DNA from 2 places in the Rothia sp. ZJ932 genome. Region 1 is predicted to be linked to the other one. Evidence: predicted binding sites of a transcription regulator. Region 1 holds the regulator's gene; the other holds the start of a gene.
What was found. The regulator HrcA, encoded in region 1, represses chaperone genes, less so after heat shock. The targets are predictions, from matches to a motif close to TTNGCACTCGNNNNNNNCGAGTGCNAA.
Positions count from the first base shown of each region.

Region 1 (5,921 bases):
TATATTTCTGTCTTCAGCAACGCTCAGTTTGCCGGCAGCTGCTGCGGTGCCATTAAACTGCGATTCGGCGGGAACCTGTGAGGTTGTTTTCAAGGATGTACTCGTTTTCATAAAAGGGTAAAGATCAAGCAGGGTGAAGCTCTGTTAGTGTCACCACAACAGGCTACGGGGTTCTTGAATATTTTAGATACTGAGCGGTAACGGGCGCAGTTTCAAACCCCACATTTACGGTAAATCTTCGAAAGATTTATATCACACTTTCTTCACATCGTCGGTGAGAAAATCAATGAGGGATTCTACCGGTCCCAAAATACTGGGTTCTAAATCAGCGTACGAATTAACTTTTGAGAGCATGAACTTCCAGGCGTGAGCGATGTCTTCCTGCGAATCGTGGGGGAGCCCTAACCGTTTGAGCATGCCCTTTTTCCATTCTTCGCTGCGGGGCACGGTGGGCCAGCGGCTTAATCCCAGCGCCTGGGGTTTGATAGCCTGCCAGACATCAACAAAGGGGTGACCAACAATTTCCACGTTACCGCGGGCACCGGGAACGGCGAGCGCTTCGGTAGCGATGCGACTTTCTTTGGTTCCGCTGATGAGGTGATCCACCAAAATACCGAGTTTACGCTGCGGCCCCGGTGCGAAACTCCTCATAGCAGCGGCAAGGTCATCAACACCGTGCAGGGGCTCTACGACAATGCCCTCCACACGTAGGTCGTGACCCCAGACTTTCTCAATCAATTCTGCATCGTGGGTACCTTCAACCCACAGACGGGACGCGCGCGCCACCTTCGCAGGCGCATTGGCAACCTCAAAGGAGCCCGAACGGGAAATCTTACGCACTGGGGCTTGTTTTTTACTCCTGGGTGCAACCACCGTGACAGGCTGCCCTTCTAGAAGAAAACCGGCGCCCAACGGGAACTTTTTAACCCGCCCGGCAGCGTCCTCTAGACCGAACACCTGCATGCCTCCGATAGTCTCAAAAGAGACAACGACCCCTACCCAGCCGCTCTCAACATCCTCTAGAAGAAGCCTAGGCGCTAGGTAGAGGGCGCGGGATGCCGTACCACGGTGTTGTTGAGATAAAGCACCCAAATCTCGGGCACCCCAGGGCTGGCTCATAGTGTCTCCTTGGTGGTTAGCGCACGTATCTACATCAGTATTCTACGCGCTACCCTTGAGCCTTGAGCGTACGAACTGGAGCGCACTACCTCTACAGTATTAGAGTTGGTGTTAGCACTGGGCACCTAAGAGTGCTAATTTTTATCGGACTGCTGCGTAGAGAAGGGAGGATGCCCCGCATGAACCGTGAACGACATTTTCAGGTTTTACAAGCAATTATTGAGGACTACGTTCATTCGCGTGAGCCGGTTGGCTCCAAAGCCCTCATTGAGCGTCATAGTCTTGGTGTTTCAAGTGCAACTGTTCGTAACGATATGGCTCATCTTGAAGAGCAGGGGCTGATTAGTGCACCTCACGCTAGCGCCGGCAGAATCCCTACCAACGATGGCTACCGTCTTTTCGTCGACAAAATAGCCGGAGTTAGACCCCTCAACGAACCCCAGCGTCGAGCCATAGCCCAGTTTCTCGACGGGGCGACCGACATTGACCAGCTGATGGATCGAACCGTCAGGTTGCTCTCGCAACTCACCCGGCAGGTAGCTGTGATTCAGCACCCAGTAGAGGAATCGCTCACCATTAGGCATATCGACGTTATTGAGGTGGCTGATAGACAGCTCATGGTCTTGGTGGTGCTCAGCAACGCAGAAGTTCTGCAGAGGGTCTTGACGTTTGACGCAACTGACCACAATGGGCAGAGCCAACGGCAGCACATTAATAGCGCCGCAATCGCAGCTCTCTTACGTAGCACCTACCTCGGGCAACCCCTGGAACAACTAGGACGTGTCTGCCCGGCGAGCACAGGAGAAACTTCATACCCCGTCGCCCTCAACGACGCTCTACAACAGCTTGCAGATGAAGCGAAACCTCACCGTATGACTTTTGCCGGGACTTCTTACCTCGCCCAATCAACCCAAGATTTTCCTCACAGCATCGCCCCGATTCTCGATGCTCTAGAGGAACAAGTAGTAGTCTTAAGGTTGTTAGAGGAACTTTCCCACGATCAACGGGGATTTTCAGTTAAAATCGGTGCAGAAAGTCAGCTTGACCCACTCACCGACGCCGCCGTGGTAGCAACAGGTTACGGCTTTAACAACACCGCGAAAATAGGTATCGTGGGGCCCATTCGCATGGACTACCCCGGCAATATCACTCTGGTACGAGCGGTAGCATCTTACCTTTCCAAAACTTTGAACCACTAACTCCCACATTTTTTCTAAAAATACACAGCGATCTACAGAAAGAGAATATTTAGTGAGCAGCCATTACGACACCCTCGGCGTTTCACGCGATGCCACCGCTGAAGAGATTAAGAAGGCATACCGCACGAAAGCTCGCAAGCTGCACCCCGATATCAACCCTGGCGAAGAGGCAGCTGAAGAGTTCAAGAGGGTATCGCACGCCTATGAGGTTCTTTCTGACCCGCAGAAGCGCGATATCTATGATCGTACGGGCAACGAAAACGGCAACGCCCAGGGCTTTGGCGGCGGTGGCGGTTTCAGTGGCTTCGGTGGATTTGAAGATATTTTCAACACCTTCTTCAGCCAGCAGCCCCAGGGCCCGGCAAGCCGTACCCGCCAGGGTCAGGATGCGCTGATTAACGTCCGTATTGATTTACGTGAAGCTGTTTTCGGCATCAATAAAGAAATCACCGTTGATACAGCTGTGGTGTGTTCTCACTGTGCGGGTGAAGGAGCTGAGCCCGGTACCCACCCCGAAACTTGTGATACCTGTGCCGGTCAGGGGTACATGCAGCGTCAGGTGCAGTCAATCTTGGGTACCGTTGTTCAGCCGGTGCAGTGCCCCAGCTGTAACGGTTACGGCACCGTTATCAAGACCCCCTGTAACGAGTGCTACGGTGAGGGACGCGTGCGCGAGCGCAAGCCGCTCACTATTAAAATTCCTGCGGGTGTAGCAGACGGTACTCGTATTCGCCTAGCTGGTCAGGGTGAAGCGGGTGTGGCAGGTGGTCCTAACGGTGACCTGTACGTTGAGTTGCACGTCAACCAGGATTCAACTTTCACCCGTGAGGGCGATGATTTGCACGCCACTATGGTTATTTCGATGGCGGCAGCAGCTTTGGGTACCACTATCACCCTTGAGACCTATGATGGTCCGCAGGAAATTTTGGTTAAGCCCGGCACTCAGTCAGGTGATGTTGTCACCCTCAAGGAATTGGGCGTGAACCGTTTACGTGCGGGCGGACGCGGTAACCTCCGCGTACACCTTGAAGTTCGGATTCCCACTGACCTCACCGACCACCAGCGCGATTTGTTGCAGCAGTTCGCAGCATCGCGTAATGAAGACTTGGCAGTGAGTGAAACCGTTGAGCAGAAGCACAATAGCGGCTTCTTCTCGCGCTTCAAAGAACGCTTTCAGTAGGAGTACACCAAAATGACCGCACCCATTTTCTACCCCGATGACCTCGATGTGGGCGAGTTAGCGGTGGGCGATACCGTCACGCTGACCGGGGACGAGGGGCACCACGCTAAAAACGTCAAGCGATTGAGCGTGGGTGAAGCTATTGATATAGCTGATGGGTGCGGTACCCGCTTGGTGGGGGAAGTAGCGCAGGTTATTCCAGAAGGGCTAGCTGTTCGCATTAGGGCGATCACGCAGGAGGCTAAGGCAACTGGCATCTATCTGGTGCAAGCACTCGCCAAAAACGATCGCGATTTAATGGCGATTGAGATGGCTACAGAGCTAGGTGCGGTGGGTATCGTGCCCTGGTCAGCTGACCGCTCCATTGTGCGCTGGAAGGGTGAACGCGCGTCCAAGTCCTACGCCAAATGGCAGAAAACTGTTCAAGCGGCAGCTAAGCAGTCTCGGCGGGCACTGATTCCCACTGTCTATGACTTGCACTCGTCCAAGCAGCTTGCCCAGATGGTTGCCGAGGTTACCTCTGAGGGTGCTGCTGTGTTCATCCTTCACGAACAGGGCAATCAGCGTCTTACTGACCACCTGCGCGTTCTAGACGTCGCGCAGGTACCCGAGGTTTATGTGGTGGTCGGCCCTGAAGGTGGTATCAGCGATGCCGAGGTGGACGCGCTAGTGGCGGCAGGGGCCTCTGTCGGATTATTGGGAACAGAGGTTCTGCGTAGCTCAACCGCGGGAGCCGCTGCTCTCTCTGCACTGAATCTGTGGAGCAAAGCCTGGTAACCAAAAGTTCTTTTAAAAAACGTGAGGAGGGTGGGTGCTCACCCCGCCCTAGATATAACCTGAAAAATAACAGTCACTTTCAACCCTCTAAGGAGTTCGACTGCCAGCTGTCTACCGCTGGCGTCTTGACATATGACTACACCAACAACAGATACCTACCGTCCCATCAATGTGGCTCGTACTTTCACCTTCTCATCACGCAGTGAAATGGTGACGGTCTTGGGTGCGCACGATTCATCGCTGAAACTCATTGAGCAGCAGTTCCCGGGTATCACCATCAGACCCAAAGACCTCGATATTGTGGTTACCGGCCCAGCTGCCCTCGTAGCTACTACCGTCCGTTTGCTTTCTGAACTGCGCGTGCTAGCAAGTAGTGGCACCATCATCTCCCCGGACGTTATTCAGCGCATGCTGACTATGCTCGCTGCTGAAATGGCGAACCCTGCCTCAGCGATGAGCCAGAATATTCTGAGTTCGCGTGGTAAAAGCATCCGCCCTAAAACGGTCAATCAGAAAACCTACGTTGATGCTATTGACGCCAACACCGTAGTTTTCGGCATCGGTCCGGCTGGTACCGGTAAAACCTACCTAGCGATGGCAAAGGCTGTTCAGGCATTGCAAGCGAAAGAAGTCAATCGTATTATCCTCACGCGACCGGCTGTTGAAGCTGGCGAGCGCCTGGGCTTTTTGCCCGGTACTTTGAACGACAAGATTGACCCTTACTTGCGTCCGCTCTACGATGCTTTGCACGACATGATGGATCCTGAGTCTATTCCGCGTTTGATGGAGGCAGGCACTATTGAGGTTGCTCCGCTTGCTTACATGCGCGGTCGTACGCTCAATGACGCCTTCATTATTCTCGATGAGGCTCAGAATACTACCGTGGAGCAGATGAAGATGTTCCTAACCCGTTTGGGCTTTGGCTCCAAGATGGTTATTACCGGTGACGTGACGCAGATTGATTTGCCCAATGGGCAGGCATCCGGTCTTAAGCAGGTACGTGAAATCCTGAAGAATGTAGATGATATTCACTTCTCAATTCTCGAATCTGTTGATGTAGTGCGCCACAATTTGGTCTCGGACATTGTGACTGCTTACGACCAGTGGGATGAAGATAAAACCGCAATGGAACGCAAGCGTAACCGCAAGGTCAAGCGGGCAACTATCGAAGCGGCGGCTGAGAAGTTGCTTGAGCGTTCAGGCATTGACGGTAAAGACGAAAAGCCCCGTGGGGAGTAGCGAACGTGGCAGTTGAATTTGATATCGAAGAACCCGGCGATAACGCATCGGTTGAGGTGCGCGCATCTTTTGCTGAGGTTGATACTGCTGAGCTGACTCGCTTGGTGAGCTTCGCCTTTGAGCGTCTTTACCTTTCACCCGATACTGAGCTTTCCGTCAATGTGGTGGGTGAGGACGAGATGGAGCGTATTCACCTGGAGTGGATGGACCTACCCGGCGCTACCGATGTGATGTCTTTTCCCATGGACGAGATGGTCGAGGGAATTCCTGATGAACCTAGTGAGGGAGTGCTTGGCGATATTGTGCTGTGCCCGCCGGTTGCTGCTCGTCAGGGCGCGGATGCCGGTCACAGTACTCTTGATGAGCTGTGCCTTTTGACAGTCCACGGAATTTTGCACTGCCTGGGT
Region 1 covers NZ_CP070480.1:1,152,391-1,158,311, forward strand. The annotation lists gene JR346_RS05320 (DUF4870 domain-containing protein) at 1-93, opposite strand, end outside; gene JR346_RS05325 (DUF3097 family protein) at 253-1,119, opposite strand; gene hrcA (heat-inducible transcriptional repressor HrcA) at 1,299-2,318, shown strand; gene dnaJ (molecular chaperone DnaJ) at 2,371-3,498, shown strand; gene JR346_RS05340 (16S rRNA (uracil(1498)-N(3))-methyltransferase) at 3,511-4,275, shown strand; gene JR346_RS05345 (PhoH family protein) at 4,408-5,514, shown strand; gene ybeY (rRNA maturation RNase YbeY) at 5,520-5,921, shown strand, end outside.

Region 2 (5,921 bases), 760 kb from region 1:
ACATTGTTGCTGCCGGTCTAATTATGCTGTTGCCAACCTTCAAGCTGGTCTCTGCGGTTCAGGACGCGATCAACGGCTTCCCCCTGACGGCGGCGGGGCGTTTTGTGTCTACTGCTATGTCGTTTTTGGGCTTGGTGGTGGGTCTTGCCAGCGGTGTTGCGGCTCTGTCGTTTATGGGTGCCACGCCTTTGGATATTAGTCAGAGTAAGTTTGATACCCCTGAGATGGTCACCAACATTGTGTTTATGACCTTGGCTTCGCTTTCTATTGCGGTGACAACCCAGACCCGTAAACGTACTCTGGGGTGGATTGTCCTTGTAACGGTCACGTCCATGCTGATCTATCACGGCTTTACCGCTGTATTTGGTGCGGGCAGCGGACGCGGCAACACAGCGATTGCTGCTCTGGTGATTGGCTTGCTCAGTACTTTGTTGGCGCACCGCTTTCATGCTCCGCAGGCTATATTTTCTATTCCCTCGCTGACCTTCTTACTACCCGGTCTTTCAATCTTCCGTGGCTTGTATTCGTTCACGGTTGAGGCAGACTCCGTGATGGGTGTGCCCGGCATGGTGACAGCACTGGCGATTATTCTGTCGATGGCATCAGGTGTGGTCTTGGGCGGCTATATCATGCAGTACCTGATTCAGCGGTTTGCGCCCCAACAAAGTGCGACGACCGACAACCTTACTCAGGCTATCCCGCAGGTCATGGATCGATAGGTAGCGTGCGATAGTGAGCACGCAGAACAACTGGGATCCGTTCGCGCCTTCCCTCAGTGAATCCGCCGAGGTGGCTCCTGAGGTGCCTATAACCATTAATGCTACCTACCCCTCGGCTGACCCTCTCATTAATGCTGATGCGGCTATATATACAGGTCAGGCGGAGATAACCAGACAAGCCGCCATCTTGCCTACCGCAAACGATGACGGTCAGCTGCTACCTGCGTCCTACCCCTCGGCTGAACCGGTATCGACAGCCACGGCGGCGCTACCGGTTGTTATCCCTCAGCAGACCAAGCGTCGTGCGCCAGGCAAGGCGGTGCGTAGGAGCATTTCGCAGTTTATGCGAGCTGATCAGGCTCTCACTGCTCCCTTGCGAGGGGTTGCCCGCGTGGCACAAAAACAGTTCACTCTGCGCGCCCAGCGCCGCGAAGAAAGCTTTGTGCGTGAAAAAGAACAGGCACGCGAAGTCCTGAATTTTACGGTGCGCTTAGCTGAGACGATGTTTCACTACGGTGCAGACGCTATTGACGTGGACTCGGCAATTGTGTCTGTCTGCTCGACCTACGGGCTCAACCAGGTCGAAATCAGTATCACCAACCAGTCAATTATCATCAACTACGTTTCTGATATTGACCGAGGGGTATATTCACCCGTGGGTGGCACTGAGGAGGACTTACGGTTCAGCCACACGGTGGTGCGGGTGGTACGAACCCTCTCAGAAAATTATGCGGCGCTCAACGATATTTACCGGCTGATTCATGAGATCACTGAATCTAACCTGCCCATGAAACAGGCAGCTGCCAGACTGACCTCTATTAACGAAACCCCTAAACTGTACTCGCCGCTGTGGGTGCTGCTCTTTAACCTGCTCATTGCCGGTAGCTTCACTCTGGGGGTGGGCGGTAGCTGGCGCGGTGCGGTGGTTTCAATCGTGTCATTTACTGTGATTCATTTTTTGGGGCAGTGGTTGGCTAAGTTTGGTCTTCCCGGATTCTTCATGATGATTTTCAACGCCGCTGTTCTTGCCACCATTGCTCTTTACATCAGTGATGATACCTCGATTTTCTATCAGCTGGGCTTCGAGGTTTCTGCCCCGCACATTGTGGGTGCTGGTCTTATGCTCTTTATGCCCACTTTCTTTTTGGTGTCGTGTGTGCAGGACGCTCTCCACGGCTTTCCGCTGACCGCTGCGGGAAAACTTGTAAGCACCGCTATTTCTTTCTTGGGTCTGGCAATTGGCATCGCAACGGCGGTAGAGATTTTGACCTATGCAGGCGCTAGCGGAATTGATCTACAAAAAGCGGTGTTTACGCCACCGCCACTGTGGGTGAGCATCGTTGGCATGGCGGTGGGTAGCATGGCGTGCGCCGGGGTCACTCAGGCACGAAAAACTAATCTTGCCCTGATTATTGTGGTGTCTTTGGTGGGGCAGGCTGTGTACTACGGTTTTAGCACGGCGACGGGGTTAGAGGTAACCCGCGTCAATGCTGTTTTGGCGGCGTGTACGGTCGGCGGTTTGAGCACTTATTTGGCGTATAAACTTTACGCACCCCAAGTGATTTTCTCGGTCTGCGGCATTATGTTTTTGCTGCCGGGTTTGACTTTCTTTAGGGGGTTGTATGCCTTTAGTGTGCATAACAACGAATCCTACGGGGCAGATGGCATGATCAACGCAGGCTCAACAGTTCTTGCCCTCGCTGGTGGGGTGGTACTGGGGGGTTACCTGATGGAAAACGCCATTGCCCGCTGGGGTAGCAGCGCCCGCGCCCAGCGTAAGAACTTCAACCGCTAAGAATCTTTTTAGGCAGAGGCGGGTAACTGCCAGTTCACGGGTTGGGCACCCTGCTGTATTAGCAGGTCGTTCGTGTGTGAAAAAGGACGTGAGCCAAAGAAGCCCCTGGAAGCACTCAAAGGTGAAGGGTGAGCCGACTCAACACAGGGGTAGCCGCCCAGCAAGGGCTTGCACTTGCGCGCGTCCGCGCCCCAGAGAATACCCACCAGCGGCGTTCCGCGCTGTGCGAGGGCGGTGATGGCGCAGGTAGTGATGGTTTCCCAGCCCTTATTGCGGTGCGAACCGGCGTCTCCGGCACCTACCGAGAGCACTCTGTTTAACAGCATGACGCCCTGATTACTCCAGGCGCTGAGGTCACCGTGGGCAGGCGGGGTGATTCCTAAATCTGTGTGCAGTTCTTTATAGATATTCTGCAAAGAGCGTGGCACGGGGCGAACATCGGGTTGCACCGAGAACGAAAGCCCCATTGCGTGACCGGGGGTGGGGTAGGGGTCTTGCCCAATAACGAGCACTTTCACCTCACTCATGGGCCGCTCAAAAGCTCTGAAAGTGACGGACGCCGGTGGTAGGGTGGCGCGTCCGGCGGCATGCTCTTCGCGTAGAAAGTTGCCCATTGCACGAATATTCTCTTCGACGGGCGCTAATGCGTGAGCCCAGTCGGCAGCCATAATTTCGTTGAGCGGACGCGCGGGCATAGGCACCCCACCTTTCACGGTTGAAAATTTCGCGGTAGGGTACATACGTTACTAGATAGAAGGTGTGGCGGTCTCTATGGAATCTGAACGAGAACCTACCGGTGAAGTGATAGATGCAATGGAGCAACCGTTATCCGATGAGGACGGTTTTGAGGAAAAAACCGATGAAACACGGGAACCTGAATCTGACACTCCAACCTCAGCGCTGACTGATATTGAAGCTGCCATTATTGGGTTAGAGAAAAGACGCTGGAAGTACCCCGGCGCTAAAGAGCAGGCTATCCGCCAGCAGTTGAGCTTGAGCCCTATCGCCTACTATCAGCTACTTAACACCATGATTGACACCCCGCGTGTGATTGCTGTTGAGCCTGCCCTGACTCGTCGCCTGCGAGAGCACCGCGATAACGGATGAATTGGGGGAACGGTCCCCCCCGGAGGAATGTTGCCGCTGCGAACGTGTAGCCTAGAACCACACCTTTTCTTTTTAGAGCCCTTTGCACCTCAGGAGTAGCCTCAATGCAGCAGTTTCCCCGCGACGAATTCGATGATGTTGATGAGAGTTCAAAACGCCGCGGAGCGTACCGTGCGCAGGACCCTCTCGCCGGTGCTTCAAAAACCCTGCTACCTCTTATTGGCGCGGGTCTAGCTTCTTTGCTTTTGGGCGGATTCATGTACATTTACTCTCCACAGACATCGGCACCGGGGGCAGCCAAAACTACCGAGGCGAGCGCGTCCGCATCAGAAAGCGAAATCCCCACCGCCGAACCTACCCCCGAAGACACAGGGGAGCCCGTTATCCTTGAAATCTATAACTCTGGTGGAATTACCGGCGCCGCCTCAGATGCAATGAATCTGATTATGGCATCGACTCAAAACGTCACCATCACCCAGGTCGGTAACTGGCAGGGCACCCCGGTTAACGGTTCTATCGTCTACTACGCTGCGGGCTACGAGGACGAAGCAAACGAAGCCGCTAACACCCTGGAAATCCCTTACATTCAGGAGGACCCGACTCAGGCGGTGCCGGTCATTGCGGTGCTCGGACCAGATTACGTTCTTTCTTCGTTGCGCGTTGATAGCGATCAGACGTCTGGCGAATAAAACCATCAAACTTTCACGACGCGCTTGGTAAAAACTGCCCTAGTGGCTGCGGTCTTCGTGCGCTGTGGGCGATTAAAGGAACCTAAACCCCTTGCTATGTTTGCGCTAGAGGTGGCTCAGGTGCCAAGATTGGAATTAGCACTTGAAGTGTGTGACTGCTAACCGCTGTGCTAGGTGATAGCAGCTACCACGCGCAAAAGTAAACTTTTGTGTGAACGGTGAGGGGCGCGCGTCCTGACGATACAGAAAAGTCAGGGTGTTAGACGTTCCGTCCGTCGCGGGCACCGAACACGCGAACACCGACACTACGTCCAGGAGGGCGAAACACCAATGGCAAAGTTGATTGCTTTTGATGAAGAAGCACGCCGCGGTCTTGAAAAGGGTTTGAATACCCTTGCAGACGCTGTCAAGGTAACCCTTGGCCCGCGCGGTCGTAACGTTGTATTGGAAAAGGCTTGGGGCGCACCCACCATCACCAATGACGGCGTTTCAATCGCTAAGGAAATCGAGCTTGAGGATCCTTACGAGAAGATCGGCGCGGAACTCGTTAAAGAAGTCGCGAAGAAGACCGACGACATCGCAGGTGACGGCACCACCACCGCAACCGTTTTGGCTCAGGCACTCGTCCGCGAAGGCTTGCGCAACGTTGCTGCTGGCGCTGACCCGCTGAGCCTCAAGCGCGGTATCGAAAAGGCTGTTGAAGCTGTAACCGCTGAGTTGCTTGAGTCAGCTAAAGAAGTTGAAACCGAAGAAGAAATCGCTGCAACCGCATCAATTTCAGCCGGCGACAAAGAAATCGGCAAGCTCATTGCTCAGGCAATGGAGAAGGTCGGTAAAGAAGGTGTTATCACCGTTGAAGAGTCAAACACCTTTGGTCTTGACCTTGAACTGACCGAGGGCATGCGCTTTGATAAGGGCTTCCTCTCAGGCTACTTCGTGACCGACCCCGATCGTCAGGAAGCTGTTCTTGAAGATCCTTACATCTTGATCGTGAACTCCAAGATCTCCAACGTAAAGGATCTTGTTCCCGTTCTTGAGAAGGTCATGCAGGCTGGTAAGCCCCTGTTGATTGTTGCTGAAGATGTTGAGGGTGAAGCTCTTGCGCTTCTGGTTCTGAACAAGATGCGCGGTTCTATCAAGTCTGTTGCTGTGAAGGCTCCCGGTTTCGGCGACCGCCGCAAGGCTCAGATGGCTGATATCGCTATTCTGACCGGTGGTCAGGTTATTACCGAAGAGGTTGGTCTTTCACTGGATCAGGCAACCATTGACCTGCTGGGTTCAGCTCGCAAGGTTGTTGTGACCAAGGACGAGACCACCATCATCGAGGGCGCTGGCGATCAGGCTTCTATCGAGGGTCGTGTTGCTCAGATTCGCGGTGAAATTGCGAACTCGGATTCTGACTACGACCGCGAGAAGTTGCAGGAGCGTTTGGCGAAGCTGGCAGGCGGTGTGGCAGTTCTTAAGGCTGGCGCAGCGACTGAGGTTGAGCTCAAGGAACGCAAGCACCGTATTGAGGACGCCGTTCGCAACGCGAAGGCTGCTGTTGAAGAGGGTATTGTTCCCGGCGGTGGCGTGGCTTTGATTCAGGCTGGCGTGAAGGCATTTGAGAAG
Region 2 covers NZ_CP070480.1:393,870-399,790, forward strand. The annotation lists gene JR346_RS01830 (threonine/serine exporter ThrE family protein) at 1-719, shown strand, start outside; gene JR346_RS01835 (threonine/serine exporter ThrE family protein) at 733-2,514, shown strand; gene JR346_RS01840 (uracil-DNA glycosylase) at 2,523-3,209, opposite strand; gene JR346_RS01845 (DUF3263 domain-containing protein) at 3,286-3,621, shown strand; gene JR346_RS01850 (LytR C-terminal domain-containing protein) at 3,726-4,310, shown strand; gene groL (chaperonin GroEL) at 4,641-5,921, shown strand, end outside.
Region 2: a site for HrcA is predicted at 4,446-4,472, ahead of groL (chaperonin GroEL). Genes of this name have one in related genera too.